DNA from 3 places in the Rahnella aceris genome. Region 1 is predicted to be linked to each of the others. Evidence: predicted binding sites of a transcription regulator. Region 1 holds the regulator's gene; each other region holds the start of a gene.

The links. The regulator LexA, encoded in region 1, represses DNA repair genes until DNA is damaged. The targets are predictions, from matches to a motif close to TNCTGTATGTACATACAGNA.
Region 2: GW591_RS08850 (metal-dependent hydrolase) is a predicted target of LexA. The motif match lies at 7,535-7,554, and genes of this name have one in related genera.
Region 3: uvrB (excinuclease ABC subunit UvrB) is a predicted target of LexA. The motif match lies at 7,233-7,252, and genes of this name have one in related genera.

What each region holds. Positions count from the first base shown of each region.
Region 1 covers NZ_JAADJV010000002.1:658,698-669,096, forward strand. The annotation lists gene dinF (MATE family efflux transporter DinF) at 1-1,285, opposite strand, end outside; gene lexA (transcriptional repressor LexA) at 1,583-2,191, opposite strand; gene GW591_RS15395 (diacylglycerol kinase) at 2,311-2,679, opposite strand; gene plsB (glycerol-3-phosphate 1-O-acyltransferase PlsB) at 2,797-5,280, shown strand; gene ubiA (4-hydroxybenzoate octaprenyltransferase) at 5,378-6,244, opposite strand; gene ubiC (chorismate lyase) at 6,286-6,825, opposite strand; gene psiE (phosphate-starvation-inducible protein PsiE) at 6,915-7,322, opposite strand; gene pgi (glucose-6-phosphate isomerase) at 7,574-9,220, opposite strand; lysine riboswitch at 9,449-9,638, shown strand; gene lysC (lysine-sensitive aspartokinase 3) at 9,745-10,399, shown strand, end outside.
Region 2 covers NZ_JAADJV010000001.1:1,953,254-1,963,652, reverse strand. The annotation lists gene GW591_RS08885 (SDR family oxidoreductase) at 1-483, opposite strand, end outside; gene GW591_RS08880 (LamB/YcsF family protein) at 617-1,399, opposite strand; gene GW591_RS08875 (acetyl-CoA carboxylase biotin carboxyl carrier protein) at 1,396-1,836, opposite strand; gene nac (nitrogen assimilation transcriptional regulator NAC) at 1,976-2,899, opposite strand; gene GW591_RS08865 (pyridoxal phosphate-dependent aminotransferase) at 3,269-4,474, shown strand; partial or broken gene GW591_RS08860 (IS110 family transposase) at 4,941-5,261, opposite strand; gene GW591_RS08855 (L-cystine transporter) at 5,378-6,769, opposite strand; gene GW591_RS08850 (metal-dependent hydrolase) at 6,959-7,516, opposite strand; gene kduD (2-dehydro-3-deoxy-D-gluconate 5-dehydrogenase KduD) at 7,669-8,430, opposite strand; gene kduI (5-dehydro-4-deoxy-D-glucuronate isomerase) at 8,508-9,344, opposite strand; gene hxpB (hexitol phosphatase HxpB) at 9,653-10,318, opposite strand.
Region 3 covers NZ_JAADJV010000001.1:2,247,953-2,258,351, reverse strand. The annotation lists gene GW591_RS10295 (LysR substrate-binding domain-containing protein) at 1-385, shown strand, start outside; gene bioA (adenosylmethionine--8-amino-7-oxononanoate transaminase) at 386-1,663, opposite strand; gene bioB (biotin synthase BioB) at 1,792-2,829, shown strand; gene bioF (8-amino-7-oxononanoate synthase) at 2,833-3,984, shown strand; gene bioC (malonyl-ACP O-methyltransferase BioC) at 3,968-4,759, shown strand; gene bioD (dethiobiotin synthase) at 4,826-5,506, shown strand; gene GW591_RS10265 (ABC transporter ATP-binding protein) at 5,511-6,221, opposite strand; gene uvrB (excinuclease ABC subunit UvrB) at 7,378-9,384, shown strand; gene GW591_RS10255 (VF530 family protein) at 9,451-9,819, shown strand; gene GW591_RS10250 (isochorismatase family protein) at 9,860-10,384, shown strand.

The DNA of each region.
Region 1 (10,399 bases):
CGAGGAATACCGTCAGCGCCAGCCACAACGCATGATTGCCCAGCAGCGGTAAAGTGAACAATGTCAGCCCGTACCCCAGCGCCGCCACCAGCATGCTGTTTCGCATATCCCGCCCACGCGTTGCGCCGATAAACATGCCATCAAGCAAATAGCACCAGACAGCCACCAGCGGCAGTATAATTTGCCAGCCAAGATATCGGTCCGCCAGCTCACGCAATTCCGGTAATGATGTCAGCGCATCAATGATCGCCCCACCCGCCAGCGCGTAAATCAGAGCAAAAAACAGCGCAACCAGCCCGGCCTGACGACACGCGGCATGCCAGACATTCAGCAGTTTTTCGCGGTTGCGGGCACCGAATGCCTCACCGGAATGCGCTTCGATAGCATAAGCAAAACCGTCAAGTGCAAACGCGGTAAATGTCAGCAGGTTCATCAACACGGCGTTGACCGCCACAATGTGGCTGCCCAGCCGCGCGCCCAGAACGGTCAGCGATGCAAAGCAAAGCTGCAACAGTAATGAGCGCAGCATGATGTCGCGGTTAAGCCCGAGAAGACGGCGCAAATTACCACGCCACGCGGAGGTGATTTCTGCGCCGGTGATACCGCGTCGTTTCATCACCCGCCAGACGAAATACAGCCCGATGAGTAGCGTGAAATACTCGGAGCTTGCCGTCGCCATGGCTGCGCCACGCACGTTCCAGCCCAGCCCGATCACCAGCCACAGATCCAGAATGATATTCAGCAAATTCCCGGCAATCAGCAAAATCACCGGCCCGCGAACGTACTGAATGCCGAGCAACCACCCGAGGATCACCAGATTCGCCAGTGAAGCCGGGGCGCTGAACCAGCGGATTTCGATAAACAGCCTCGCCTGTTCAAGCACGGGCTGGCTGCCGCCGACAATGTGAAACGCCAGCTCCATCAGCGGATGACGGAATACCACAATAATGACGCCCGCCAGTACAGCCAGAAGGAAGGGTTGTACAAAAGCACGCGCCAGAAGCTGATTATCTTTCGCGCCCAGCGCCTGAGCGGTCATGCCGGTGGTACTCATCCGCAGAAACAGTAAGAGCATAAAAAGGAAAGTGGTGATCATCGAACCCACAGCCACGCCGCCGAGATAATCCGGGCTGTCGAGATGACCGATCACTGCGGTATCCACCAGGCCGAGGAGTGGCACCGTGATATTGGAAAAAATCATCGGCAATGCCAGCATCCAGAGCGCTTTATCGGCAGGGCTTAAAAAGGTGTTTTTGAGTGTGTGTCGCAGGGAATGATGTTGCATAGAGAATCTCATGCCGGAGGTTCAGGTTATGCCTGTAAATGACATCGCCCCGAAAGGGGCGATGATGAGAGAAACGCATTTCTCTTTGAATTCACATGGATGCCAGAGGCCGCCGCCATCCATATTCAATTAGTTTTAGTCTTGTCTATCTGACACAGCAATTTCTGACTTAGTCATATCTGACCGAGTAATTCGCGTTATATCAAGGCGGCAACTAAGCGAACGCCGGGAGCATACACAAGTATGTGACCGGGGTTGCGAAGGCAGCCAACGCAGAGATAGCTCGAAGTACGAAGGTCAGATCCAGTCGCCGTTGCGGATAACACCTACGGCTAAGCCTTCAATGCTGAAATTCTGCTCGCGCAAATCCACCACGATCGGCTGAAACTCGCTGTTCTCAGGCAATAACTGCACCACACTGCCTTGTTTTTTCAGGCGTTTCACGGTGACCTCATCATCGATACGGGCCACCACAACCTGACCATTACGCACGTCTTGCGTTTTATGCACGGCCAGCAGATCGCCGTCAAGGATACCAATATCACGCATCGACATACCGCTGACACGCAGCAGGAAATCGGCGCTCGGCTTAAACATTTCCGGATCGATCTGATAGTGCCCTTCGATATGTTGCTGCGCCAGCAGCGGTTCACCGGCGGCAACGCGGCCAATCAGCGGTAAACCTTCTTCTTCTTCCATCAGCAGACGAATGCCGCGTGATGCACCGGAAACAATCTCAATAACACCTTTACGCGCCAGCGCTTTAAGATGCTCTTCCGCCGCATTGGGAGAACGGAACCCCAGACGTGATGCAATCTCTGCGCGGGTTGGTGGCATACCGGTGGTGGAGATATGATCGCGAATAAGGTCGTAGACCTCTTGTTGTCTGGTCGTTAAAGCTTTCATTCCGCCCCCTGGTTGTTTATACAGTCTTGCTGTGAGTATATACAGCTAAACGGTCAATGAAAACCTAAGATTGAATAAAAACAGGGCATAACGTTGATTCCTGGAATGCAGATTCCAAATCAGAACCATCGCGACCAAAAGATGCTGACCCAGACAAAAATCGCCAATATGATGGTCAGAAGTACGGCAGCAGAGCCGATATCTTTTGCGCGACCAGAAAGCACATGAAACTCAGGCCCGATGCGGTCTATTGCACATTCCACCGCGCTGTTGAGCAACTCCGTGACACAGACCAGCACGACGGATCCCACCAGCAGGATACGTTCAATGGTGCTGACATCAAGCCAGAAAGATAGCAAAATTAACGGGATAGCGACGCTGGCCTCCTGGCGAAATGCCGCTTCGTTTTGCCATGCCGCTTTGAATCCTTTCCAGGAATAGCCGGCCGCTTTATAAATTCGGGTAAATCCGGTGACTTGGTTCGCCATTTCGGGTACTGATCCTTAGAGTGTTTGCAGCATTTTAGCTTTTATATGACCACAGATCTCCACGGATCTTTCTGGTATCCTTGCGGCGAAATTGCTAACAAGAGGCTTCACGTTTTTATGTCAGGTTGGCGTAGACTTTATTACACATTATTGAATTTACCACTCTCATTGCTGGTAAAGAGCAAGGTCATACCTTCAGATCCGGTTACCGAGTTGCATTTAGACCCGACGCGGCCGATTTTGTACGTATTACCTTATAATTCCAAAGCCGATTTGCTGACGTTGCGTGCGCAATGTCTGGCGCAGAATCTGCCTGATCCTCTTATTCCGCTGGAAATTGACGGCACCCTGCTACCAAGCCATGTCTTTATAGCCGAAGGCCCGCGCGTATTCTCTTATTACACGCCGAAGCAGGAATCCGTAAAGCTGTTCCACGACTACCTTGATTTGCACCGCAATAATCCGGATTTAGACATTCAGATGTTGCCGGTGTCGGTAATGTTTGGTCGTGCACCGGGCCGTGAAGGTCAGGACGACACGCCGCATCTGCGCGTGCTGAACGGTATCCAGAAATTTTTCGCTGTGCTGTGGCTGGGGCGGGACAGTTTCGTCCGTTTCTCCAATACCGTTTCCCTGCGTTATATGGCGACGGAACACGGCACAGATAAGACGATTGCTCAAAAACTGGCACGTGTGGCGCGGATGCATTTCTCCCGTCAGCGTCTGGCTGCGGTTGGTCCGCGCCTTCCGGCACGTCAGGATTTATTCAATAAATTGCTGGCCTCAAAAGCCATTGAGAAAGCGATTGAAGACGAAGCCCGCAGCAAGAAAATTTCCCACGAAAAAGCCCAACAAAACGCCATCGCCCTGATGGAAGAGATTGCCGCTGACTTCTCTTATGAAGCCGTGCGCCTCTCTGACCGTGTGCTGAGCTGGACGTGGAACCGTTTGTACAAAGGCATCAACGTTAATAATGCCGAGCGTGTACGCCAGTTAGCGCTGGACGGTCAGGAAATTGTGTATGTGCCTTGCCACCGCAGCCACATGGACTATCTGCTGCTGTCTTACGTGCTCTATCATCAGGGTCTGGTACCGCCGCATATTGCCGCCGGTATCAACCTGAATTTCTGGCCGGCTGGCCCGATTTTCCGCCGTCTGGGTGCGTTCTTTATTCGTCGAACCTTTAAAGGCAACAAGCTCTATTCGACGGTTTTCCGTGAATATCTGGGCGAACTGTTCAGCCGCGGTTATTCGGTGGAATACTTTGTGGAAGGGGGGCGTTCGCGAACCGGGCGTCTGCTGGAGCCGAAAACGGGCACGCTGGCCATGACCATTCAGGCCATGCTGCGCGGCGGTTCACGTCCGATTACGCTGGTACCGATTTACATCGGTTATGAGCACGTCATGGAAGTGGGTACGTACGCGAAAGAATTACGCGGTGCGACCAAAGAGAAAGAAAGCCTGACGCAAATGCTTAACGGGCTGCGCAAGCTGCGTAACCTCGGCCAGGGTTACGTGAACTTCGGTGAGCCGTTGCATCTGACCACTTACCTGAACCAGAACGTGCCAACCTGGCGTGAAGCCATCGACCCGATCGAAGCACAACGTCCAAGCTGGCTGACGCCGACAGTGCAGGATTTGGCAGAACAGATCATGGTGCGCATCAACAATTCAGCGGCAGCCAATGCCATGAACTTGTGTTGTACCGCGCTGCTGGCCTCCCGTCAGCGTTCACTGACACGCGAACAGCTGACCGAGCAAATCGACTGTTATCTGCAATTGCTGCGTAACGTGCCTTACAACGCGGATTCGACGGTGCCTGATCTGACCGCTGACCAGTTGCTTGATCACGCGCTGAACATGAATAAGTTCCAGGTTGAGAAAGACAACATTGGCGACATCATCGTTCTGCCTCGCGAACAGGCCGTGCTGATGACGTATTACCGCAACAACATCCATCATATGCTGGTGTTGCCATCACTGATTTCAAGCATTGTGATGCACCACCGCCAGGTCAGCCGCGCGGAATTACTGCATCAGGTCGAACTGATTTATCCGATGCTCAAAGCCGAACTGTTTATGCATTTCGATACGCCTGAGCTGCCACAAGTGCTGGATGTTCTGACGCTGGAACTGGCGCGTCAGCAAATCATTCACCTTGAAGATGATGAGCTGACACTTAATCCGGCCCGTATCCGCACCCTCCAGTTGCTGGCGGCTGGCGTACGTGAAACGCTGCAACGTTACGCGATTACCTTCTCCCTGCTCACCAATAACCCAAGCATCAACCGCGGTGCACTGGAAAAAGAGAGCCGGATTATGGCGCAGCGTTTATCCGTGCTGCACGGTATCAATGCCCCTGAATTCTTCGATAAAGCTGTGTTCTCGACGCTGGTCGGCACACTGCGCGCAGAAGGCTATATCAGTGACACCGGCGATGCCATTCAGGAACAAACGCGTGAGATTTACCTCATGCTCAGCGACCTGATGACACCGGATATCAAGCTAACTATCGAGAGTGCGGGAATGCCTTCTGAGCTGCCGCAAGCAACGGAGCCACCGGCTGAACCGAAGATGGATGTACGCGATACCGATCATTAACCCGTATTAGCGCCAGACATCAGATTAAAAAAACAAAACGCCCGGACTTTTTACAGAGTCCGGGCGTTTTTAATTGTTGTCGCGCAGGCTAACTTACTTAGAAATTGAAGCCTGACAGGCTCATCAGAATACCGAGGAACAACACCAGCCCGACATAATTGTTCTGGCGGAAAGCCAGGAAACAGGCATCACGTTCACGTTTAGCAATCAGCTTTTGCTGATGCACAAACAGCGCAGCAGCCAGCAGCAACGACCAGTAAAACGGTGCGCTGAGCTGGGAAAGATAACCAACAATCCCCATCAGGATCAGCGTTGCCAGTTGCAGAAGGCCGATGATCAGCGTGTCAAAACGACCAAACAGAATCGCTGTCGATTTCACGCCGATCTTCAAATCATCGTCACGATCGACCATCGCGTATTGCGTATCGTAAGCCACCGTCCAGCAGATATTTGCCACGAACATTAACCAGCAGCTAAGCGGCACACTTTCGCTCACAGCGGCATACGCCATCGGAATTGCCCAGCCAAACGCCGCGCCCAAAACCACCTGCGGCAGATGGCTGACGCGCTTCATGAACGGATAAATCCATGCCAGCGCCAGTCCGGCCAGAGACAGCCAAATGGTCATGCGGTTAAGCAGCAGAACCAGCAGGAATGACACCAGCACCAGTCCGGCGAATAATATTTTCGCCTGCTTGCCGGTGATCGCCCCGCTCGGCAATGGCCGGTGAGCGGTGCGTTTTACGTGACCATCAAACTTACGGTCAGCGTAGTCATTCACCACGCAACCGGCGGCACGCATGAAGAAAACGCCCAGCACGAAGACCAGCAAAATCTTCGCAGACGGCATTCCCCCCCCCGCGACCCACAGTGCCCATAACGTTGGCCACAACAGCAGCAGTGAGCCAATCGGCTTATCAATGCGCATCAGGCGGCAGTAATCACGCCATGTGCCCTGCGTCATACTTCCTGACACTCTCTGTTCTCCTTGTTGATTAGTCTGACTCATACCTTGCTCACTTTACCCTCAGGGCGGTGAACCGGCGAATCCGGGAGGAAAATTTCGGTCAGCAGCAACGGCTTATCAGACAAACGCAGGCGGGAACGGCGCGCCCATAATTCTCCCTGCTCACTGTGTAACTGGCCTAAATGAATGTAATCGCGGGACAAGTTGTTCCCGCTAAACAGATAGCGCCCCAGCGGCACCGTGCCTAAATCGACCAGCGCCAGATCCGGCCCGGTCAGCGTTTCTTCAGGAATGACCGTGCGCCCCAGCAGCCAGGGTTCGGCATCGCCAAACAGCACGATTTCGCGGATCCAGTAACGGGCACTTTCCGGCAACTGCTGTGCTTCGCTTTCACCCAGTTCTTCGCGACTGACAAAACATTCATTTTGCGGTTTCACGGTGACGGTAACACCCTGCTTTTCAAACCGGCGGGTCATGGACCCCATTTCCATCAGCCAGTCAGCCACATCCGCAGGCACCTGCGAAGGGTCGTCAAACCAGTGGATCGGGGATGGTTCGGGGGAATGGGGATCAGACATCAACGGCTCCGTAATGAAGGCATTCATACCTCCAATGAATTATCTGCCTCGCATTCTAGCGCATCAATGCGAGGCAGTAATTGCCTGATTTATTCGCGGCGCAGACGTTCGCTATTGGCAAGAAACAGTGTCACGACCAGCACAAGGATCGCGCAGGCGTAAACCAATGTGTCATAAGGACTTTTGTGGTCGACGATGATCAGGCGGATAATCGCGGTGATGCCGATGTAAATAAAATAGCGTAACGGGAAATGATAGCCCGACGAAAAATATTTAATAATCAGGGCAATAAACTCAAAATAGAGGAAGTAAATTACAATCCCTTCAATGAGCAGATATGACGAAGACTGATCGTTATTCACGAACAACACCATTGCTAAATGATAGGTTTCGCGCCCGATAAAAATCATCAGGATCGCGGCCAGTCCTAATAAGAATACGTTCAAAATTCGCTGCATAATGACGGATATCATCAATGCCCGTTTTGATCCTGCCATGTGATCTACATCCCACTTTTGTTATTAATCCCCGCAGAATACCACAGAGTCAGCACAGGAAAAGCGCCATTAAAAAAGGGCCAGCCGGTGAAGGCTAACCCTTTTATTGAGAAATATTTCGACCTGTCCCTCTAAATCATTCGGGCTGGATCAAGGCGGCAAGGGAACGAAGCCCCGGGAGCTTACATAAGTAAGTGACCGGGGTGAGTTCACGCAGCCAACGCTGAAACAGTCTGAAGGATGACGAGGGATTAGCGCCAGTTTTTGAAGCGGTTAATTAAACCGTTCGTGGAACTGTCGTGGCCTGTCACTTCTGAGCTACCTTCCAGTTCTGGCAGGATACGGTTTGCCAGCTGTTTGCCCAGTTCTACGCCCCATTGGTCGAAGGTGTAGATGTTCAGGATCACGCCCTGGGTGAAGATTTTGTGTTCATACATTGCGATCAACGCACCCAGGCTATAAGGCGTGATTTCACGCAGCAGGATGGAGTTGGTCGGACGGTTCCCTTCGAACACTTTGAACGGCGCAACGTGTTTAACGTCTTCTGGTTTTTTACCCTGATCGGCGAATTCTTTCTCGACAACATCCAGAGATTTACCGAATGCCAGCGCTTCGGTCTGGGCGAAGAAGTTAGACAACAGTTTCGCGTGGTGATCGCTCAGCGGGTTATGGCTGATGGCCGGTGCGATGAAGTCACAAGGGATGATTTTAGTCCCCTGGTGAATCAGCTGATAGAACGCGTGCTGACCGTTAGTGCCCGGTTCGCCCCAGATGATCGGGCCAGTCTGGTAATCCACCGGGTTGCCGTTACGGTCAACGAACTTACCGTTAGATTCCATGTTGCCTTGCTGGAAGTAAGCGGCAAAACGGTGCATGTACTGGTCGTATGGCAGGATAGCTTCGGTTTCGGTGCCGTAGAAATCGTTGTACCAGATGCCGATCAGCGCCAGCAGTACCGGCAGGTTTTTCTCAGCCGGCGTATTCGCGAAGTGTTTATCCATCGCGTGCGCACCGCTCAGCAGTTGTTCGAAGTTATCGAAACCTACAGACAGCGCGATAGACAGACCGATTGCGGACCACAGAGAGTAACGGCCACCGACCCAGTCCCAGAATTCGAACATGTTGTCGGTGTCGATACCAAACTCGCTCACCGCTTTACCGTTGGTGGACAGCGCCGCGAAGTGTTTCGCCACGTGTTGGTTATCGCCAGCGGTTTTCAGGAACCAGTCACGCGCGCTGTGGGCGTTGGTCATGGTTTCCTGCGTGGTGAAGGTTTTTGATGCAACCAGGAACAGCGTGGTTTCCGGAGACAAATCTTTCAGCGTTTCAGCGATATGCGTGCCGTCAACGTTGGAGACGAAATGCATATTCAGGTGGTTTTTGTACGGACGCAGCGCTTCAGTGACCATGAACGGACCGAGGTCTGAACCGCCGATACCGATGTTCACCACGTCGGTGATGGCTTTGCCGGTATAACCTTTCCATTCGCCACCGATAACACGTTCGGTGAAGCCTTTGATTTTCGCCAGAACTGCATTCACTTCCGGCATCACATCTTTGCCGTCCACGACGATTGGCGTGTTGCTGCGGTTACGCAGTGCAACGTGCAGAACAGCACGGTCTTCGGTGCGGTTGATCTTCTCGCCAGAGAACATCGATTTGATTGCGCCCTGAAGGTCAGTCTCTTTCGCCAGCGCCTGCAGCTTATCCAGCGTCTCTGCGGTGATGCGGTTTTTGGAGAAATCGACCAGCATCTGGTCTTCAAACGTGGCAGAGAATTTGGAGAAACGATCACCATCTTCAGCAAACAGATGGCTAATCTGCACATCTTTCATCTTGTCGAAATGCTGCTGCAGGGCTTGCCAGGCAGCGGTCTGAGTTGGATTGATATTTTTCATAGCAATGCTCTTAGGCTGAGAATAAATATGAGGTAACTGTCCCGATTGTAGCCTGAAGTTCCCGGGAAGAGATGCCTTTTCTTGCGATAGGTTAGATCTGCTTAATCACAATGACAGAGAACAATATTAGATGAGAATCGCTCAAAATGTGGCGCATGCATTGCCTGACCGTTGACAGACGGGCGATAAACGGCTATTCCTAAGCGCCTAACTCGCGCGCTCGATGCGCGAGCCAGAAGAGGCGCGTCGCCCAGGCAGTGTATCGGAGGAGCCGAAATCCTACGAAGATACATCAGGGGGAGCGGCGCCGAGATCATAAGCCCGCGGCAGGCAAATGATCGACTACAGGGGCTGAATCCCCTGGGTTGTCACCGGAACACCCAACAGGGTGTCGGCTAGGTGGGGCGCTTCTGGGTGTATCGTAGTATCTCTACGCCTGCTCCCGTTTCCCGCTCTTCCCTTTGTGCCAATTCTTATGGAATCGATGGCCGTCATGATATGGCGACCCGGACACGAGGTTTTACATGAATCACGCAGTATCCCGCAACGCCAGCCAGCAGCCTTTGGGCAATGTCATCGTCGCCAAATTCGGCGGTACCAGCGTGGCGGATTTCGACGCAATGAACCGCAGCGCGGATATCGTGCTGTCGCGCCCTGAAGTGCGTCTGGTTGTTCTCTCCGCCTCTGCGGGCGTCACCAATTTATTAGTTGAGCTGGCAGAAGGTAAAGAAACCGAACGCCGGGTGTTCCTGCTTGATGAAATTCGCCGCATCCAGAGCGCCATTATCGATCGCCTCGATAATCCCACCGTGATCCGCGAAGAAATCGGCCGCATGCTGGAAAATATCGCCATGCTGTCAGAAGCGGCGAGCCTTGCGACCTCTACCGCGCTGACCGACGAACTGGTGAGCCATGGCGAACTGATGTCCACCCTGCTGTTTGTTGAAATCATCCGCCAGCGCAACGTGCCAGTGGAATGGTTCGACGTACGTAAAATCATGCGTACCAACGATCGCTTTGGGCGCGCGGAGCCGGATACGCAGGTATTAAGCGAGTTAACCGTTCAGCAGCTACAACCGCGCTTGCAGGACGCCCTGGTAATCACACAAGGTTTTATCGGCTCAGAAGGCAAAGGCCGCACCACGACGCTTGGCCGTGGCGGCAGCGATTACACCGCCG
Region 2 (10,399 bases), on a different contig from region 1:
AACGCGTAGCTGGCGAGACAGGGCGTGAACCCCGGCTTTGGTGGCGTGATAAATCGAGTTGCCGCCGAAGTTATAAATCGCGGCAATCGAGGTGATGTTGATGACGTGGCCGCGATCGCGTTCCATCATGCCCGGCACCAGCAGGCGGCAAAGATGCAAAACGGCGCGCAGATTCACATCCACCTGCGTATCCACGGATTCTTCATCGGCGCTCAGGATAGAGCCGGGACGGGAAACCCCGGCGTTGTTCACCAGAATATCCACGCTGATCTCGCTGCACAGGCGCGTCACCGCGTCGAGGTCGCTGACGTCGAGCGCATGCGGAATACAACCGGTGCGGGCGGCGAGGGCGGCCAGCTGATCGGCGCGGCGTGCGACAGCATGAACGGTGATCCCTTCCTGACAAAGGCGTTCGACAATGGCTTCACCCATTCCGGCCGATGCGCCGGTCACCAGTGCGGTTTTGTAATCTGAAAATGGCATTGCGACTCTCCTGTTAAACCGCCGGCTCCATCATGTTCTGCCGGTGGGTGTTTTCTGACTGTATCCAGTAATTCTCAGACGGTATAAGACATAAACCGTGTGAGGCGATAAGAGGGGCTTATAACAGCGTGTTTTACCCTGCCATCAGGCGGCGTTGCCGGGCTGGCGGCATCAGCGCGATGTCCATTTCGGTAATAATTTCCCGCAGCGTATGCACCATTTCGAGGGATTCCGGCGTATCGCCGTGAACCAGAATCGATGTCGCATCCACCGGCAACGTCACGCCGTCGATGCTTTGCACCGTGCCTTCGCGCAGCAACTGGCGGATGCGCGCGCGTACCTGCTCTTTGTCATGAATAACCGCGCCCGGTTTCGTCCGGCTGACCAGCAGGCCGTTGCTTTCATAGGCGCGGTCGGCGAGAAACGTACAAATCACCGGCAAATCCAGCGCCCGCGCCATGCGTTCGACGGCGTTGCCGGGCATCGTGCTGATGATCATTTGTGCATCGAAATTCTTCACCGCCTGCAATAACACCCGCGCCAGCCGGGCGTCTTCGGACACCATATTGCCCAGCGCACCGTGGAAACTCATGTGCGTCAGCGGGTAATCCGCCGCTTTCGCAAAAGCAGAAAGCGCGCCAAGCTGATAGGTGACGTAATGCGCCATCACCTCCGGTTCGATGTGCATCCGGCGGCGGCCAAACCCGGACAAATCAGGGAATCCGACGTGCGCGCCGAGATCTACCTGATACTTTTTCGCCAGCGCGACGGTTTTCGCCATAATCACCGCATCCCCCGCGTGAAACCCGCAGGCCACGTTGGCGGAGGTGATCAGCGGCATCAGCGCGGCGTCGTCGGCGATGGTGTAATCGCCAAAGCCTTCGCCGATATCGGCGTTTAAATCGATGTATTTCATGCGGCCAGCTCCTCGCGGCGTAAAGTGAAAATCTCCGCGCCGTATTCCACGCAGTCACCGTCTTCCACGGACAGGGATGCCACCACGCCCTGCACCGGGCTGCGCAGCGGCAGATAAATCACGCCGACTTTCAGCAGCCCGAGCAGCGCATCTTTCCCGACTTTTTCACCCGGTTGTGTGAACGGAATTTTGTTGAGCGGATGCTGTAACAACACGATGCCGGGGAAAGGTGCACACACCGCGTCGGGGGCGGTCAGCGCGGGAAGCGCAGGCGTTTCGTCCGGCATGCGGCATGGCAAAATGGCGGGGGAGACTGGCGCGTATTTCATGCTGACCCGAAAGCCGTTTCCGCTGAGTTCAATCTGGCTCAGGCCGGACTTACGCATCTTTCGTGCGATATCTCGCAACTCGCTGAGTGCTGGTGCTTTTTTTTCCATATCCTTCCCGTCGAAGAGAGAGTGTCCCCGCGCAATAACGACGACAAACGACCCGCTTTGCGGGCGGTAAAAGCACTCTATCGTGTCACTGCCGACGTCAGGAAAGAGGATTTCGCTTTGCGGTAATAAGGTGCGCTTATTACCCCACCAGCGTCAGTGGCCGGTTATCCACCGTGCGGCTGGCCATCAGCGACAGCAAAATCGCTTTGACCGCTTCGGCGGGCTGGGACAGCGGCAGATGGTCGGACATACAAAATGACAGCGCCGCCTGAATATTCGGTTTATCAATTTTCGCCATCCACGAATCCGAGGCTTTGAGCATCGCGCGGGCGGCGGATTCCGGCATGATCGTGCAGCCTAAACCCGCCGCCAGCGCGGCATTGAGGGTGGTTTGCGATTCGATTTCGCACTTCACGCGGTACGTCACAGCTTCATGGATAAACGCGTCGTCGATGACTTTTCGCATGATGTTGTAAATGCGCGGCAGGAACAGGTCATACTTTGCCACCTGCGCCAGACTGACGGATTTCAGCGGTTTGCTCAGCGCGTGCGGGCAGACGAAATACAACTCTTCTTTCATCAGCGGCATAAACCGTAATCCGTGAATTTCCCGGTTGCCGTAAATCACCGCCATGTCCATCCGGCCATTCATGATCAGCTCGCTGAGCGTGGTGCCGAAGTTTTCATTGAAATACAATACGATGCCCGGATATTGCCGGTGGACTTCTTCCATCAGCGGCAATGCCAGTTGCTGTGCGGCGGTGCCCGGCGCAAGCCCGACAGAAACGCTGCCCGAAAGCGCCAGCGCCGAGCCGTCAATCGCGCTCTGGGCCTGATCGCACTGGCGCAAAATGGCCTGCGCGTGGATATACAAAATCTTGCCCGCTTCAGTCGGCGTCACGCCGCGTTTGGTGCGGATCAGCAGTTGCTGATTCACTTCGCCTTCCAGCGTCGCGAGTTGCTGGCTGAGCGCAGGCTGCGCAATGTGCAGGATATCTGCGGCCTGAGTGAGGCTACCCACATCGACAATCTTGATAAAATATTTAAGGCGGCGGAGATTCACGATGGCATCCTCATCACGGAAACAAGTGGTGTTATAAGTAATGTGTATGAAGCAAGATGAGTGCCAACACGCACTAACAGGCTGATTTATGTCCGATATCCGGTTTTCCTTCTGATTTATCCGCCGATTTATTCACTGTATAGCCGGATGTTTTCTGCCTTTGCGCAGCCTCCCGAATAATGAAAATCCCCGCCTGCACTGCGCCGGTGCAAATTGCCTGATTTGCGCGTTCAGCCATTGTTTTGTGTTATGTCACCACAACAAAGCGCTATTGGTCGGCGCGGTCCGTTCCTCATTACTCTTTCCCCTGAAGTGCCTCATCGCTGTCCGTCTTTTTACGTTCGATAAAAACAATGGAACCCCAGGACCATGCCTGATATCGCCGATCGCTTAAAAAATGTCTCTGTTTCTGCCTCCGTCGCCATGACGCAAAAGGCCCGTGACCTCGCAGCCGCAGGCGTGAACGTCATTGCGCTTTCTACCGGTGAACCGGATTTTCCGACGCCCCCTCATGCCACGGAAGCCGCCTACGCCGCCGCGCTCGGCGGTGATACCCGTTATCCGCCAACCGACGGAACCCCGGCGCTGCGGGCGGCCATTGCGCGTAAATTTCAGCGCGATAACAACCTGAATTACGACGTGAGCCAGATCCTCACCGCAGGCGGCGCGAAGCAAATTATTTTTAACGCGATGCTGGCGACGATTAATCCGGGCGATGAAGTGGTGATCCCGACGCCGTCGTGGATTAGCTATGCGGATATCGTCAAATTCGCGGGCGGTATTCCGGTGCCGGTGGCCTGCCCGGAGGAGAACAATTTCAAGCCGTATCCGCAGGACATCGACGCGGCGATTACGCCGAAAACCAAGTGGCTGCTGCTGAATTACCCGAGCAATCCGACCGGTTCCGTGGCAACCCGCCAGGAATTGCAGGCGATGGGTGAGGTAATGCTGCGCCATCCGGGCGTGTGGATCCTGACCGATGACATTTACGAACATCTGATTTATGACGACGTGACATTTTATACGCTGGCCGAAGTGGAACCGCGTTTGCTCGATCGCGTGCTGACGGTCAACGGCGTGTCGAAAGCCTATTCCATGACCGGCTGGCGTTTAGGTTTTTGCGGCGGTCCGCAAGATCTGATTAAAGCCATGAGTAACGTGAACACGCAAAACAGCGGTGGCGTCACCACGCTCACGCAGGCGGCGGCGGTCGCGGTGCTTAACGGCCCGCAGGATTTACTGAAAGAGCGCGCCGAAATCTACCGCCAGCGCCGCGATTACGTGCTGGAGCGGTTAACGTCCGTGCATGAACTGCGCTGTCATAAACCGCAGGGCGCGTTCTATCTGTTCGTGAACATTGAAGGCTGCATCGGGAAAACCACCGCAGGCGGGCGTCACATCAATAGCGATGCCGATTTCGTGATGGCGCTGATCGAAGAAAAACACGTCGTCACCGTGCAGGGCGCGGCCTACGGCATGAGTCCGTATTTCCGCATTTCGTATGCGACCAGCATGGAAGTTTTGCAAGACGGCTGCGACCGGATAGCAGCGTTTTGTGCGGAGCTGAAGTCATAACGTCTGAGTCAGAACCATAAAAATCTATGGTCACCCCCGTTTTTGCAACGTTGATTTTGATTTATGATGGGCTTGCTTAAATCTATACGGCGTCTGATGGGCAACCTTACGTTGCCCGCGCCATGATGAAGTCCGCGCCTGCAGAACCTTAAAAAGCGGACGGCTTCAAAGAGCCATTTTTTATGTCAGGTTCATCCGCAGGTCGCTGTGCCGTTCATGTCATCAATAATCGGTCGTCGCAAAACCAGAAAGTCACTGCGTAATGCCTAAGAGCTAACAGTTCGTCCCTGTTGGCTCTTTTTATTGGATAAAAGCTGTGCGATGGGTTGTCACCGACCAGGCTATTCGGGCCAGTTTGTTGGCTAACCCGCAGGCCACTACGTTCGAGTGATGCCGCGAGAGCTGGGCCTTCACCTAGTCAGCCAGCCGCCCCTGATTGTGTTCAGGTCGTTGCATAAAAGCGCGAGCGCATAGAAGGTCGTGATGCGGCTTCGCAGATAGCCCCGGCATCAATGAAATCGTTCTTATTGCTTTTAACGAAGGGTCGGACAAACTGAGGAGAGATGAGCTTCACCTGATGCCCGAACTGGCTGATGTGCCGGGCCATAAAATGGGCGCCCGCACAGGACTCCATAACAACGGTAGAAGCGGCACAAGTAGAGAGAAAGGCGGTTAACGGGTTGCGGGAAAACTTCTTACGTAGCAATGCATTACCGTTTTTATCCTGAGCGTGGACATGGAACGAATGCTTGCCGAGGTCAATACCGATGAGCGTAACGTTTTGCATGATGATCCCCTTCAGAAAGAAAAACACCCTGTCAGCGTACCGCTCACAGGGTGGGGGTGACCATCTTATTAAACCGAAGCCACTGGCTTCGGTTTTTTGTTTGCAGCAATCTGAAATTAACGGTGAGCCAGCTCAGCCGTTTCTTCAGCATCCATCACCGCTTTATCCGTCTGTTTCAGCAACTGACTTGTGATAGTGCCTGCCGTCATTGAACCGCTGACATTCAGCGCGGTACGGCCCATATCAATCAGCGGCTCAACAGAAATCAGCAGGGCAACCAGCGTAACCGGCAGGCCCATGGCTGGCAACACGATCAGGGCTGCAAATGTCGCACCACCACCCACACCGGCAACACCGGCAGAGCTCAGGGTAACAATACCCACTAATGTTGCAATCCATACCGGATCAAACGGGTCGATGCCGACGGTTGGCGCAACCATGACGGCCAACATGGTTGGATACAGACCTGCACAGCCGTTCTGACCAATCGTTGCCCCGAACGATGCCGCAAAGCTGGCGATAGATTCAGGAATACCCAGACGGCGTGTCTGCGCTTCAACGCTCAGCGGGATGGTCGCGGCACTTGAACGGCTGGTGAAGGCAAAAGTCAGCACCGGCCAGACTTTACGGAAGAATTTCGCCGGATTAACACCGGTGAACGACAGCAGTATCGCGTGAACAACAAACATAATGCCAAGACCCAGGTAAGACGCGACCACAAAGCTGCCGAGTTTAATGATGTCCTGAATGTTCGAGCCGGCGACCACTTTGGTCATCAGAGCCAGTACCCCGTACGGGGTCAGTTTCATGACCAGACGCACCAACTTCATCACCCATGCCTGCAGGGTATCGATAAAGGCCAGAATGCGCGGACCTTTTTCTGCATCATCTTTCACCAGTTGCAGGGCGGCTACACCAACGAAGGCTGCGAAGATCACGACGCTGATGATTGATGTCGGACTTGCGCCTGTCAGATCAGCAAACGGGTTCTTAGGTATAAAGGAAAGGATCAACTGAGGCACGCTCAGGTCAGCCACTTTGCCGACATAGTTAGACTGAATTGCCGTCAGTCGCGCCGTTTCCTGCGTACCCTGTACCAGGCCGTCAGCGGTGAGGCCGAACAGGCCCGTCACGAAGATACCCACCAGAGAAGCGATCAGTGTGGTGAACAGCAGGGTACCGATGGTCAGGAAGCTGATTTTCCCCAGCGATGACGCGTTATGCAGTTTCGCTACCGCGCTCAGAATAGAGACGAAAACCAGCGGCATGACGATCATTTGCAGCAACTGGACGTAGCCGTTACCGACAATATTGAACCAGGTAATTGAGGTTTTTAGTACCGGATCATCGGAACCGTAGATCAGCTGTAAAGCCAGGCCAAATACGACACCCATAGCCAGACCCAGTAAAACTTTTTTTGCCAGGCTCCATTGCTTGTGGCGGGTTTGTGCCAGCAGCAAAAGCAGGGCAACGAAAACCACTACGTTAAGAACGAGCGGAAGATTCATACCAGACTCCAAACTTATAATTTTGATAAATGAAACGGGTGTTTCCGGAAAAGGACTGCACCATCCCAAAGCATTGGGGGGCAGAATATCAGTTTGAGGGTCCGAGCATTTATATCCAAAAGGAATTCATTATAACTTTTTGTTGGTATTTGTATTAATTTTCATCATATCGGCAATATTTCATGCTATTCAGATGAATAATTTCAGGATGTGATTAAAAAAGTCAGGATTTATTGCACCAATGATGGGCGTCCAGTCTGGCCAGAAAAGCGTCAGGCCGACCAGCATAAGGCAGAGCGTGCGCTCGAGTTGATTACCTTTCTGGCTGTTAATCAGCGGTAGCCGGAAACGCCATCGACAAGGCCAGAGCAGCGGCACTCCTGCAGGCGTCAGCATATCTGCCAGGATATGGCTCAGGTAACCGATAATCATGGCGTGGAAAGCATCAGCGGGGATCACCCAGTCATGAGGGAAATGAGTGCGTAGCAGGAAAATCCCTCCAGCCACCGCCAGCAAACTGTGAGTGAATCCACGGTGACCAAAAGCCCGGGCGATGGGGGCCGACAACCATTTGAGACGCTGGCCCAGCACCGATTTGGGGTGATCAATATCGGGCAGCAGACAGGTAAGCAAAGACCCTGGAATGATGTGCCACCAGTCACCATGCGCCAGTTCGGGAGAAAGCTGGGCCTTCTTAGCAAATACTGCACAGGCAATTGAGAAAATGAGATGGCCTTCCGCCGTCATGACGCGTCCGAACTGGATAACTGTTATTTTATCCAGTATAAGTGAAACTGTCACAATCTTGGAAGAGATGCCCTGTAACTAATTGTCAACGGACTGATAAAAAACAAAAAAGCGTATAAGAATACGCCTTTCTGGTGTCACTTATTCTGCCCTTAACGCGCGAGCCAACCACCATCGACGGCAATGGTGTAACCATTAACGTAATCAGAGGCTTTCGATGCCAGAAAGACTACCGGCCCCATGACATCTTCCGGCAGACCCCAGCGTCCGGCGGGGATTCTGTCGAGGATTTCTTTGCTGCGTTCTTCATCGGCGCGCAACTGTTCCGTATTGTTAGTCGCCATATACCCCGGCGCAATCGCATTCACATTGACGTTATGCTTCGCCCATTCATTGGCCATCAGTCGGGTCAGACCCATTACTGCGCTTTTTGACGCGGTATAGGAAGGCACCCTGATCCCCCCCTGATACGAGAGCATAGAGGCAATATTTATAATTTTGCCACCGTTACCCTGTTTGATGAACTGCTTCGCCACGGCCTGAGACATAAAGAACAGCGTTTTGCTGTTCACATTCATCACATCATCCCAGTTTTTCTCGCTGAATTCGATGGCATCTTCACGGCGGATAATACCGGCGTTATTGATCAGAATATCGATATGACCAAATTCCCCGACTGCTTTCTCGATCAGCTCAGGAATGCCTGTGATGGTGCTCAGATCAGCCCTCAGATCGAGAAAACGGCGGCCTAACATGGTGACTTTTTTTTCAGTTTCTTCAGGGGCGGAAACGTTAATGCCCACAATATCGCATCCCGCCTGCGCGAGACCCAGCGCCATGCCTTGTCCCAGCCCGGTATTGCAACCGGTGACGATTGCGACTTTGCCGCTTAATTCAAATGAACGGAGGATCATATTCAGAGTCTCTTTTGCAACGGCGCGTTCGCCATAAAAAATGAGTTGCTCTGCCGGTAAGGCAGAGCAAGGGGGAGTTAGCGCAGTTCGCTGACTTTGACGTGATCCATGTCATCGAATACCTGGTTCTCACCGACCATCCCCCAGATGAAGGTATAGTTTTTGGTACCCACTCCGGCGTGAATTGACCAACTAGGAGAGATGACAGCCTGCTCGTTGTGCACTAATAAATGACGGGTTTCCTGTGGTTGCCCCATCATGTGGAACACGGCAGTTTCCGCTTCCATATTGAAGTAGAAATACACTTCCATACGACGTTCATGGGTGTGGCAAGGCATGGTATTCCACAGGCTCCCCTCTTCCAGTTTGGTCAGCCCCATGGTCAGCTGACAGGTTTCCAGAACGTCGGGCACGATGAATTTATTGATGGTGCGGCGGTTGCTGGTAGCTGCATCGCCGATGGTCTGCGGAGAGGCTTCCGCCAGTGTGATTTTTTTGTTCGGGAAAGTCGTGTGTGCCGGCGCACTGTTGTAGTAGAACTTGGCCGGTCTGGAGGCATCAACGCTGCTGAACTCGACCCGCTTTGCCCCTTTGCCGACATACAACGCTTCTTCATGACCAATTTCATAGGTTGTACCGTCAACCACGATCAGACCCGGGCCGCCGATATTAATCACGCCGAGTTCGCGACGTTCAAGAAAATAGCTCACACCAAGCTGTTTACCGACTTCATCACCCACGGATACCGTTTTTTCAGCGGGCATGACGCCGCCGACAATGATGCGGTCGATGTGGCTGTAAGTCATGGTATAGGCATTTTTCTCAAAGATTTTCTCAATGAGGAATTCACGGCGTAATTCAGCGGTATCAAGCGTTTTTGCGTGGTCGCTGTGGATACTTTGACGAACTTGCATGTCGGTGCCTCTCATGAATGACGGTATTAAGGAGGACTTACCGGGCTAGTCTGACCGTTGCGTGGCAGTGACAGCGTACAGAAGCAGGAGAGCTCCCGGCTCGTCCTTGTTGCAGGAATCATAGGTTCATTGGCATGCGAATTCAATAAAAATGAAATAACGTTTTATTTATTTTATGAGTCAGTTCAAGATTTACGAAATTAAACGAAGCTTCAAAAATTGTGGCAGGAGAAATGCGTAGATAAGGTATATGGAAAGGAGAGAAAGCAGAGAAGGTGCGCAGCGGCATGAGCGGCTGCGCATAAATTTTAGCTGATGTGTGCCACACGCAATTCTTCGAGGGAAGAAAGTTTGACATCGGCAAGCGCCCAGCGTGGATCCACACTGTATTCATGGTCCGGCACCACCACCGAGCGCATACGCGCGGCTTTGGTGGCGATCATGCCATTAAAGGAATCTTCCAGCGTCACACAGTTGAGCGGATCAACCTGTAATTCTCCGGCAGCCAGCAGATAGACCTCAGGATGCGGTTTGCTGTAAGGCAGCTTTTCCGCTGAAACACGAACCTTAAAGAAGGAGTGTAAATTAAACATTTCCAGCACGGTATCGAGCATAAACAGCGGTGATGCCGACGCGAGACCAATCTTCAGCCCCTGATCACGGCAAAGCTCAAGGGCATGATTTACGCCAGGCAGTAACGGCCGGGTTTGTTCTACCAGTTCAATCGTGCGGGCAATAATCATTGAGGACACTTCTTCCTGACCCGGACCCTGCCACGGAAGCGCCTGATACCACATCCTGACCACCTGATCGATACGCAAACCTAGCGTATCCGGCAGCAAATGGCGCTGGGAAATATCAACGCCCAGGCGACTGAAAACGTCCAGCTCAGCCTGAGTCCATAACCGTTCAGAATCAATTAACAGACCATCCATATCGAAAATTGCTGCATTAACAGGGCGGACATAAGCCATGAAAGCGGACTCCCTCACAATAAATAGAAACCCACTTTAACATCGGTGGGAATGCAGGTGAAATCTGATGTGAAAATGGAC
Region 3 (10,399 bases), on a different contig from region 1:
TCTGGCCGATAAAACGCTGCTTCACCCGACGCGTGACCGTCGCGACTGGTTGTTGTGGCTGCGGGAGGAGGGCGTACAGGGATTGCCGTCAGCCAAATCACAGCATTTCGATACGCTGGATCTGGCGATCAATTCGGCGTTGCAGGGCTACGGTGTGGCGATAGGCGATCTGACATTAATTGAAGATGATTTGCAGGCGGGAAGGGTGATTGCGCCGTTCCCGTTGTGCGTGGCAAGCGGCGCGTCTTATACGTTGCTGTATCCGGAAAACCCGACCCCTGCGCTGAAAGTGGCAATTGATTTTCTTAATGAAGAAGCGCGGCTCAGCCGGGAAAAACTGAGCGCGCTGTTATCTACCTCACACCGGTTAGTCACTACAGGCTAATCAGTAAAGCGCAGCCAGTGCGCTGGCGATTGCGCCGGTCAGTTTGCTCAGTTCTTCAGGTGAAATGATGTACGGCGGCATCAGGTAAATCAGCTTGCCGAACGGGCGGATCCACACGCCCTGACCGACGAAATGCTTCTGCAATTGCGCCATGTCTACCGGCTGGCGCATTTCCACCACACCAATCGCCCCGAGCACCCGCACATCGGCGACCGCCGGATGTGCTGCCAGCGGCTGTAAACCGGCATTCAGCTGTTTCTCAATGCTCAATACCTGCGCCTGCCAGCGGTTTTCCGCAAGTAAATGCAGGCTGGCGCTGGCGACCGCGCAGGCCAGCGGATTGCCCATAAATGTCGGGCCGTGCATGAAACATCCCGCCTCGCCGTCACTGATCACCTGCGCCACATGGCGGGTGGTGAGCGTGGCGGAAAGTGTCATGTAGCCGCCGGTCAGGGCTTTGCCGAGGCAGAGGATATCCGGCGAAATCCCGGCGTGATCACAGGCAAACAGCTTGCCGGTGCGGCCAAATCCGGTGGCAATTTCATCGGCAATCAGCAACACGCCATATTCATCGCATAACTTACGCACGCGTTTGAGATACAACGGGTGATAAATCCGCATCCCGCCCGCCCCCTGAACGATGGGTTCTACAATGACTGCGGCGATTTTGCGGTGATTTTCGTCCAGCATTTTGGCAAATGGCGCGATATCCGCCTCGTCCCATTCCCCGTCAAAACGGCTCTGCGGCGCATCGGCGAACAGATGCTGTGGCAGATAACCCTGATACAAACTGTGCATCGAGTTTTGCGGGTCACAGACTGACATCGCGCCAAAGGTGTCGCCGTGATAGCCGTTGCGCAGGGTCAGCAACGTCTGGCGTTTTTCACCGCGCGCCTGCCAGTATTGCATCGCCATTTTCAGTGCTACTTCAACGGCCACCGAACCAGAATCCGCCAGAAACACGCATTCCAGCCCGGCGGGGGTCATTTCTACCAGACGGCGGCACAACGCAACCGCCGGCGGATGGGTGATCCCGCCAAACATCACATGTGACATTTTTCCGATTTGTTCGATGGCCGCCTGGTTCAACTGCGGATGGTTGTAACCGTGGATTGCCGCCCACCAGGACGACATGCCATCAACCAGTTTGCGGCCATCAGCCAGCTGCAACATCACGCCGGACGCGGATTCCACCGGATAGGCGGGCAGCGGTTTGGTCATAGAGGTATACGGATGCCAGATGTGGCGCTGGTCGAATTCAATATCGGCGGGGGTCATAAACGAATCCTGAGGCGTAAGCTGTAAACTAAAAAATAATTTTAACGTTGACGGTAAACCAAAACAAATTAAAAATGGTTTACGGATTATGAAAAAAATACAACTGAACACTTTTTAAAGGAGTCGCAATGACTGCCCGCACCCACTGGACGCTGGAAAAAACGCAGGCTCTGTTCGATAAGCCATTCCTGGAGCTGATGTTCGAAGCGCAGCAAATTCACCGTCAGCATTTTGACCCGCGACAGGTTCAGGTCAGCACCTTGCTGTCGATCAAAACCGGTGCCTGTCCCGAAGACTGTAAATATTGCCCTCAAAGTTCCCGTTACAAAACCGGGCTGGAATCTGAACGTCTGATGCAAGTCGAGCAGGTGCTCGAATCTGCCCGACAGGCGAAAGCCGCCGGTTCAACCCGTTTCTGTATGGGCGCGGCGTGGAAAAACCCGCACGATCGTGACATGCCGTACCTCGAGCAGATGGTGCAGGGCGTGAAAGAAATGGGCATGGAAACCTGCATGACCCTCGGCACGCTGAACACTACGCAGGCACAGCGTCTGGCGCACGCCGGGCTGGATTTCTACAACCATAACCTTGATACCTCGCCGGAATTTTACGGCAGCATCATAACGACCCGCAGCTATCAGGAACGCCTGGATACGCTGGCGGAAGTGCGCGGCGCGGGCATTAAAGTCTGTTCCGGCGGCATTGTGGGGTTAGGTGAAACCGTCAAAGACCGCGCCGGTTTGCTGATGCAACTGGCAAACCTGCCGGTGCCGCCGGAAAGTGTGCCGATCAACATGCTGGTGAAAGTGAAAGGTACGCCGCTGGCGGATAATGACGATGTGGATCCGTTTGATTTCATCCGCACGATCGCTGTCGCGCGCATCATGATGCCGCAATCTTATGTGCGTCTGTCTGCCGGACGTGAGCAGATGAGTGAGCAGACCCAGGCGATGTGCTTTATGGCCGGTGCCAACTCCATCTTCTACGGCTGCAAACTGCTGACCACGCCAAACCCGGCAGAAGATAAAGACCTGATTCTGTTCGGCAAGCTGGGGCTTAACCCGCAGTCATTTGAAACAGAAATGGGCGATAACCAGCAGCAGGCCGCGCTTGCCGAGCAGCTGGTCCACGCCGATACCGATCAGTTCTACAACGCTGCGGTATAACCGGTGAGCTGGCAAACGCGGATCAACGACGCGGTGGCGGCGCGCAAACAGGCGGCGGCATTTCGTGTACGGCAGCCGAATGAGGGCGGCAGTGCGCGTTTTCTGACGCAGGGCGGGCGGCGTTATCTGAATTTTTCCGGTAACGATTATCTCGGCCTGAGTCAGGACGCTGAGGTGATCGCCGCGTGGCAGCAGGGTGCGGCTAAATACGGTGTCGGCAGCGGCGGTTCAGGACACGTCACCGGTTACAGCGAGGTGCATGCCGCGTTTGAGCAACAACTGGCGCAGTGGCAGGGATATCCGCGGGCTTTGCTGTTTATCTCCGGTTTTGCGGCGAATCAGGCGATTCTCGCGGCGCTGATGCAGGCTGAGGATCGCGTGCTGGCTGACAAACTCAGTCACGCGTCTTTACTGGAAGCCGCAGCCCATGCACCTTCGCAGTTGCGGCGTTTTCACCACAATCAGCCGGATTCCCTGCAGCGCCTGCTGGAAAAACCGGTAGCCGGTGAAACGCTGGTGGTGACCGAAGGTGTATTCAGTATGGACGGCGACGCCGCGCCGCTGGCTGATCTGCATAACTTGTCCAAAGCGCACGGTAGCTGGCTGATGGTCGATGACGCGCACGGTGTGGGCGTTACCGGTGAAGAAGGGCGCGGCAGTTGCTGGCAACAGGGCATCCGGCCGGAACTGCTGGTGGTCACATTCGGAAAAGCTTTCGGTTGCAGCGGCGCGGCGGTGTTGTGTGATGATGCTACCGCCGATTACCTGTTGCAGTTTGCCCGCCATCTGATTTACAGCACGTCGATGCCCGCCGCGCAGGTGTGCGCGTTACAGGCTGCACTGGCACGAGTCCGGCAGGATGACGGTCTGCGTGATAAACTGGCCGCCAATATTGCCCGTTTTCGCGCGGGTGCCGCCGGTTTGCCGTATCCGCTGACCGGTTCACAGACGGCGATCCAGCCGGTGATTGTGGGTGAAAACCAGCCCGCGCTGGATCTGGCATCCACCTTGCGCGATCGCGGATTGTGGGTCAGCGCCATCCGTCCACCGACGGTGCCACCGGGCAGTGCGCGGCTGCGCATTACTCTGACAGCGGCGCATGAGCCGGAAGATATCGATTTTTTGCTGGAGTCCCTTCATGGGTGCAGTCACTGAATTAGTGAACAAACAAGCGGTGGCCGATGCGTTCAGTCGCGCCGCCATCAGTTACGAAAACGCCGCACAGTTGCAGCGTGATGTGGGTGAGGAATTACTGGCGCTGGCAGCGCCGTATCTGCAAGACGCCGGCAAGATTGTCGTCGATGCGGGCTGTGGCACCGGCCACTTCAGCCGTTACTGGCGTGCGCAGGGTAAAAATGTCATTGCGCTGGATCTCTCTGAGGGCATGTTAAATCGCGCCCGTGAGCTGGATTCTGCTGATGAATACGTGCCGGGCGACATCGAACGTTTGCCGTTTGCCGACAACTCTGTCGATATCTGCTTCAGCAATCTGGCGGTGCAGTGGTGTAACGCACTGCCACGCGCACTGGAAGAAATGCACCGCGTCACCCGCAACGGCGGGCTGGTGCTGTTTTCCACGCTGGCAGAAGGTTCGCTCAATGAGCTGGCCGCGGCATGGATGAAGGTCGATGGCCGACGTCACGTGAATCAGTTCCTGACGCCGGACAAAATCGCCGAAGCCTGCGCGCCGTATCGCCATGATGTGACCTTCAGCGATCATGTTGCTCAATTCCCCGATGTGATGTCGCTGCTGCGCTCGCTGAAAGGCATCGGTGCGACGCACATCAAAAATGGCCGCCTCGGCGGTCTGGGCGGGCGTGAACGTCTGCAATTGCTGGACAAACACTATGCCCGCCGCGACGGCATCCTGCCGCTCAACTACCGGCTGGTCTACGGCATTTTGCAGGTCGAAGAACTTATCCCACGCTGATTTACTCCTCCCCCTTCGCAGGGGGAGGGAGCCAGAACCAACACCAGGCTTTTATTAAAATAAATCATGAAACAAAAATACTTTATTACCGGCACCGACACTGAAGTCGGTAAAACCGTCGCGACCACCGCTTTTTTGCAGGCTGCCGCGCAGGCAGGACACAAAACAGCCGGATACAAACCGGTGGCATCCGGCAGTGAAATGACCGGCGAAGGCCCGCGCAACAGTGATGCGCTGGCGTTACAGGCTTACAGCACCGTCGGGCTGCGTTATGACGAAGTGAACCCCTGCACCTTTATCGAACCGACTTCGCCACATGTCGTCAGCGAACTGGAAAAACGGCCGATTGATCCGCGGGTGCTATCAGACGGATTACGTCATCTCGAACCGCTGGCGGACTGGGTGGTGGTGGAAGGCGCAGGCGGCTGGTACACACCGCTGACGGCAGATTATACCTTTGCTGACTGGGTTATCGCCGAGCAGTTGCCGGTAGTGTTAGTGGTAGGCATGCGGCTGGGTTGCATTAATCACGCCGTGCTGACGGCGCAGGCCATCACACAAAGCGGGTTGCATCTGGCGGGCTGGATAGCTAACGACGTACAGGAAACGGGGAAGCATCATCAGGCATACATGGATACGCTCACGCGTATGCTGCCTGCGCCTTTGCTGGGCGAGATCCCGTACCTGAGTGCCGGAACTGACGTTAATTTGGGACAGTATCTTCATCTTAACCGTCTCACGGCATGAGACGTCAGACGGTCAGATAATTTTTGACTAATGTATCGTCAAGCTGCGCCAGTGTGCCTTGCGCGATGTTGCGTCCGCCGTCGACCAGGCAGAACCGGTCGGCAACGCTGCGGATGAACGGCAGTTTATGACCGACCAGCAACAATGTCAGGCCGAGATCACGGTTCAGGCGGTGAATGATATTGCCCATGTTTGCCGCCATCGATGCGCTGGTGTGCTCGGTCGGTTCATCCAGAATCAGTAATTCAGGTTCCTGAACCAGCGCACGACTGATTGCCAGTTGCTGCTGCTGGCTTTCATCGAGCTCACCGGCTTTGCGCGCCCCCATCTCCTTTAATGTCGGAAACAGGTCATACACCTCTTCCGGCACGCGACGGGTCTTATTCCGGCTGGCCATCATGGCGATTTGCAGGTTTTCATCGACGCTCATCTGCGAAAAAATCTGCCGTCCCTGTGGCACATAACCGATCCCCATTTGGGCGCGGCTTTCGACCGGCAAATTCAGCAGACTTTGCGGCTCTTCGTCACGCGACTGCCAGGAGATGGCGCCGCTTTTCACCGGAAGATGCCCCATGATGCAGTTCACCAGCGTGGTTTTTCCCACGCCATTTCGCCCGATCAGGCAGGTACATTGACCGCGGTACAGTTCGAGATTGATATCCCACAGAATATGTTTTTGCCCATAATACTGATTAACTGATTTTACACTTAACATCAGACCTCCCTCCCGCACGGAGCCTTCCGCTGAACTTCATTTTGACGGCCACTGTCATATTTCTGACATTTATGTTCCGCTGTTAATGCCCCAACGCAGAATTTAATTCCGTTTGTTGACGGCTAATCTGACAGCATCAATTACAGATAAATCCCCCTTAATCAGTGATAAATGGGGTTAAGTGGCATTTCCTTGCGCTAAAAATGATTTTTCCTGCCTGAAAGCAGGGGAATTCTCATTTTTTATGGCGGGGCGAAAAAAGCAGTTCCGGCTGTCGCAACCTCCACATGCAGAGACGTTGCAACTCTCAGGCCAAGTTTGTAAAAACGGTCAGGGAAAGAGAAGTTACAGGGGTGTTAACAGGCGCGCCGCTGATGATTTCGGATTATTCATTAGCATTTCTGGGGTTTTTGAGATTACCCCATAAGGAGTAGTCCACGGTGACCTGCACTTTGCCAGTGCCGTCTTCACTGTTTTTGGTGCAAACACATGGACAAACGTGAGCAAAAAATTCTGGTGAGATGCACTTTTGGTTTTTGCAAGAAACATCAGCCCAGAAATTTAGGCAAAATAGGCATAAATAAGGAGATAAAAAAGATAAAAAATAACTAAAAAAGACCTTTCAGACTCACGGAAGGCAAAATTCAGTTTTTTACCAACTCCCGCAGCGCGGGGCGTGCTGGGACTTATCCACTATTCCTGTGGATAACCTTGTGCATGAGAGTGAGAAAAGTTGCTACAGACGAGTCAGCATGCGGGTTCCGCTTAGTTTGCCCGTATTCGCAGCTTTTTAATGATACTGTTTTTAATCAACGAGTTAGTTAAAAGCAATACAGCCGTAATTCGTTCGTCATAGTTGTGTCAATCTTCGTCAACCTGTGGTCAGAAAATGGAGGGAATGCGGATTTTGGGAAAAAATGTCATCTGATGGTGAGAATTCTCATTCGTCATATCCTAAAAAAGTGCAGCATCGACAGCACGTTAAAACGCCAACACTTTTTATCGATTGGAAGCTGGTTTTATATACAGTATTATAGCGAAGGTAAAATCAGGGCTGGCAAAAATCGCGAAGTCTTTCATACTATTTTTCCGCAAACTGTTCACCCGTTCAGCGCGCACGGCCCTATGCATTCCCATTTCAGTCAGGTAGCCCGTCATGAGTAAAGAGTTCAAACTGCATTCCGAATTTAAACCGTCAGGTGACCAGCCTGAGGCAATACGCCGTCTGGAAGAAGGGCTGGAGAACGGACTGGCGCACCAGACATTGCTCGGGGTAACCGGTTCAGGAAAAACCTTTACCGTGGCGAATGTGATTGCGGATCTGAACCGTCCGACGATGGTGCTTGCCCCCAACAAAACGCTGGCCGCACAGTTATACGGCGAGATGAAAGAGTTCTTCCCGGAAAACGCCGTCGAATATTTCGTCTCTTACTATGACTATTATCAGCCTGAGGCGTATGTTCCGAGTTCCGATACCTTTATCGAAAAAGACGCCTCGGTGAACGAACACATTGAGCAGATGCGTCTTTCTGCCACCAAAGCGCTGCTCGAACGGCGCGATGTCATTGTGGTGGCCTCTGTTTCTGCGATTTACGGTCTGGGCGACCCGGACTTATACCTGAAAATGATGCTTCACCTGACCAAAGGGATGATTATCGATCAGCGTTCGATCCTGCGTCGTCTGGCGGAACTGCAATATGCACGCAACGATCAGGCTTTCCAGCGCAGTACTTTCCGCGTGCGTGGCGAAGTGATTGATGTGTTCCCGGCGGAATCGGACGATCTGGCGCTGCGCATTGAGTTATTTGATCAGGAAGTTGAACGCCTTTCGCTGTTTGATCCGCTGACAGGCCAGGTGCAGCATGAAGTGCCGCGTTTCACCATCTACCCGAAAACCCACTACGTCACGCCACGCGAACGTATTGTGCAGGCGATGGAAGAAATTAAAGTCGAACTGGCGGATCGCCGCAAAGTGTTGCTGGCCAACAACAAATTGCTGGAAGAACAGCGCATCAGCCAGCGTACGCAGTTTGATCTCGAAATGATGAACGAGCTGGGTTATTGCTCCGGTATCGAAAACTACTCACGTTATCTGTCTGGCCGCGGGCCGGGCGAGCCGCCGCCGACGCTGTTTGATTATTTACCGGCTGACGGCCTGCTGATTGTCGATGAATCGCACGTCACCATTCCGCAAATCGGCGGTATGTACAAAGGCGACCGCTCGCGTAAAGAAACGCTGGTGGAATACGGTTTCCGCCTGCCTTCGGCGCTGGATAACCGCCCGATGCGCTTTGAGGAATTCGAAGCCCTGGCGCCGCAAAGTATTTATGTCTCGGCCACGCCGGGCAAATACGAGCTGGAGAAATCCGGTGACGATGTGGTCGATCAGGTCGTGCGTCCGACCGGTTTGCTGGATCCGATCATCGAAGTGCGACCGGTAACCACGCAGGTTGATGACCTGCTGTCTGAAATCCGCAAGCGCGTGGCGATTAACGAGCGTGTGCTGGTCACCACGCTCACCAAGCGTATGGCCGAGGATCTGACTGAGTATCTGGAGGAACACGGCGAGAAGGTGCGTTACCTGCACTCTGATATCGATACCGTCGAGCGCGTCGAGATTATCCGCGATTTGCGTCTGGGGGAATTTGACGTGCTGGTCGGCATCAACTTACTGCGCGAAGGGCTGGACATGCCGGAAGTGTCGCTGGTGGCGATTCTCGATGCGGACAAGGAAGGCTTCCTGCGTTCTGAACGTTCGCTTATCCAGACCATCGGCCGCGCGGCACGTAACCTCAACGGTAAAGCGATTCTGTACGGTGATAAAATTACCAATTCAATGGCCCGCGCCATTGAAGAAACCGAACGACGTCGCGCCAAACAGGAAGCGTACAACCTCGAAAACGGCATCACGCCGATGGGGCTGAACAAGAAGATCTCCGACATCCTGCAACTCGGTCAGCCGAAAACCAAAAAGAACAAAGACAAACGCGATGCCGAAGCGGCGCAAACCTTCAAATCGCTTACGCCGAAAGCGCTGGAGCAACGCATCAAAGAGCTGGAAAGCAAGATGTATGCGCACGCGCAAAATCTGGAATTCGAAGAGGCGGCCAACACGCGCGACGAGTTGCATGCCCTGCGTGAGCAGTTTATTGCGATTTCGTAACGAGAAGGGTGGTAGACTGCGCGGCTTAAAAATCATGACCCAGACATTTTAACGAAGAGCGAGCCAATGACTGATACACCACAAAACCCTGGCGCAGCGAAAGATCCGCTGCACGGCGTCACGCTGGAAAAACTGCTGACAACGCTGGTGGATAACTTTGGCTGGCCGGCGCTGGCCTCGCAGGTGAATATCAACTGCTTCAAAAGCGACCCGAGTGTGAAATCCAGCCTGAAATTTCTGCGCCGCACGCCGTGGGCGCGTAAGGAAGTGGAAACGCTGTATCTGGATTTCATTGAAGGTCATCTGCGCCCGGATATGACCCGCAGCAAGCGCCGCACACCGCTCTCAGCACAGGCTCCGCAAAAGCCAAAAGTCAGCACCGCCAAACCGGCTGCCGACAGCCCGTGGAATAACCATCCGCTGGTGAAAAAGTAATTTAGGCGCATTTCATTCTGTTCATTTGAGGGGAAGGATCGTGTCAGAGCAACATGTTCTTATCGTGGTGGATATGCAAAACGGGGTGTTCGCTTCCCCGCGTTATGACCGCAGCGGACGGGCTGAGCGCATTAATCAGCTGATTGACCGGGCAGGGCGGGTTATTTTCATTCAGCACGCTGAAGGTAAAATGACCGAAGGCAGCGAATTCTGGCAGATATTACCGGAATTGCATCAGCCGGAAGGCGCGATTTCTGTGACTAAAACCGCCTGTGATTCCTTCTACCGCACTTCACTCGATAACGTTCTGCAGGAACTGAATGCGACCCGTTTTACCCTTTGCGGTTGTGCAACGGATTATTGCGTAGACACCACCATCAAAATCGCTGCCAGCAAAGGCTATGCCGTGACGGTTGCGTCAGATGCGCACACTACCGGCGATCGCACACACGCGACGGCGCAGCAACTGATCGGGCAGCATAATGAAGTGTGGCGTGAGTTATCTGTGCCGGGAAATCCGGTAACGGTAAAAACCACTGCGGAAATCCTGGCTGACTGGCAGTAAATTCAGTTTTCGGAC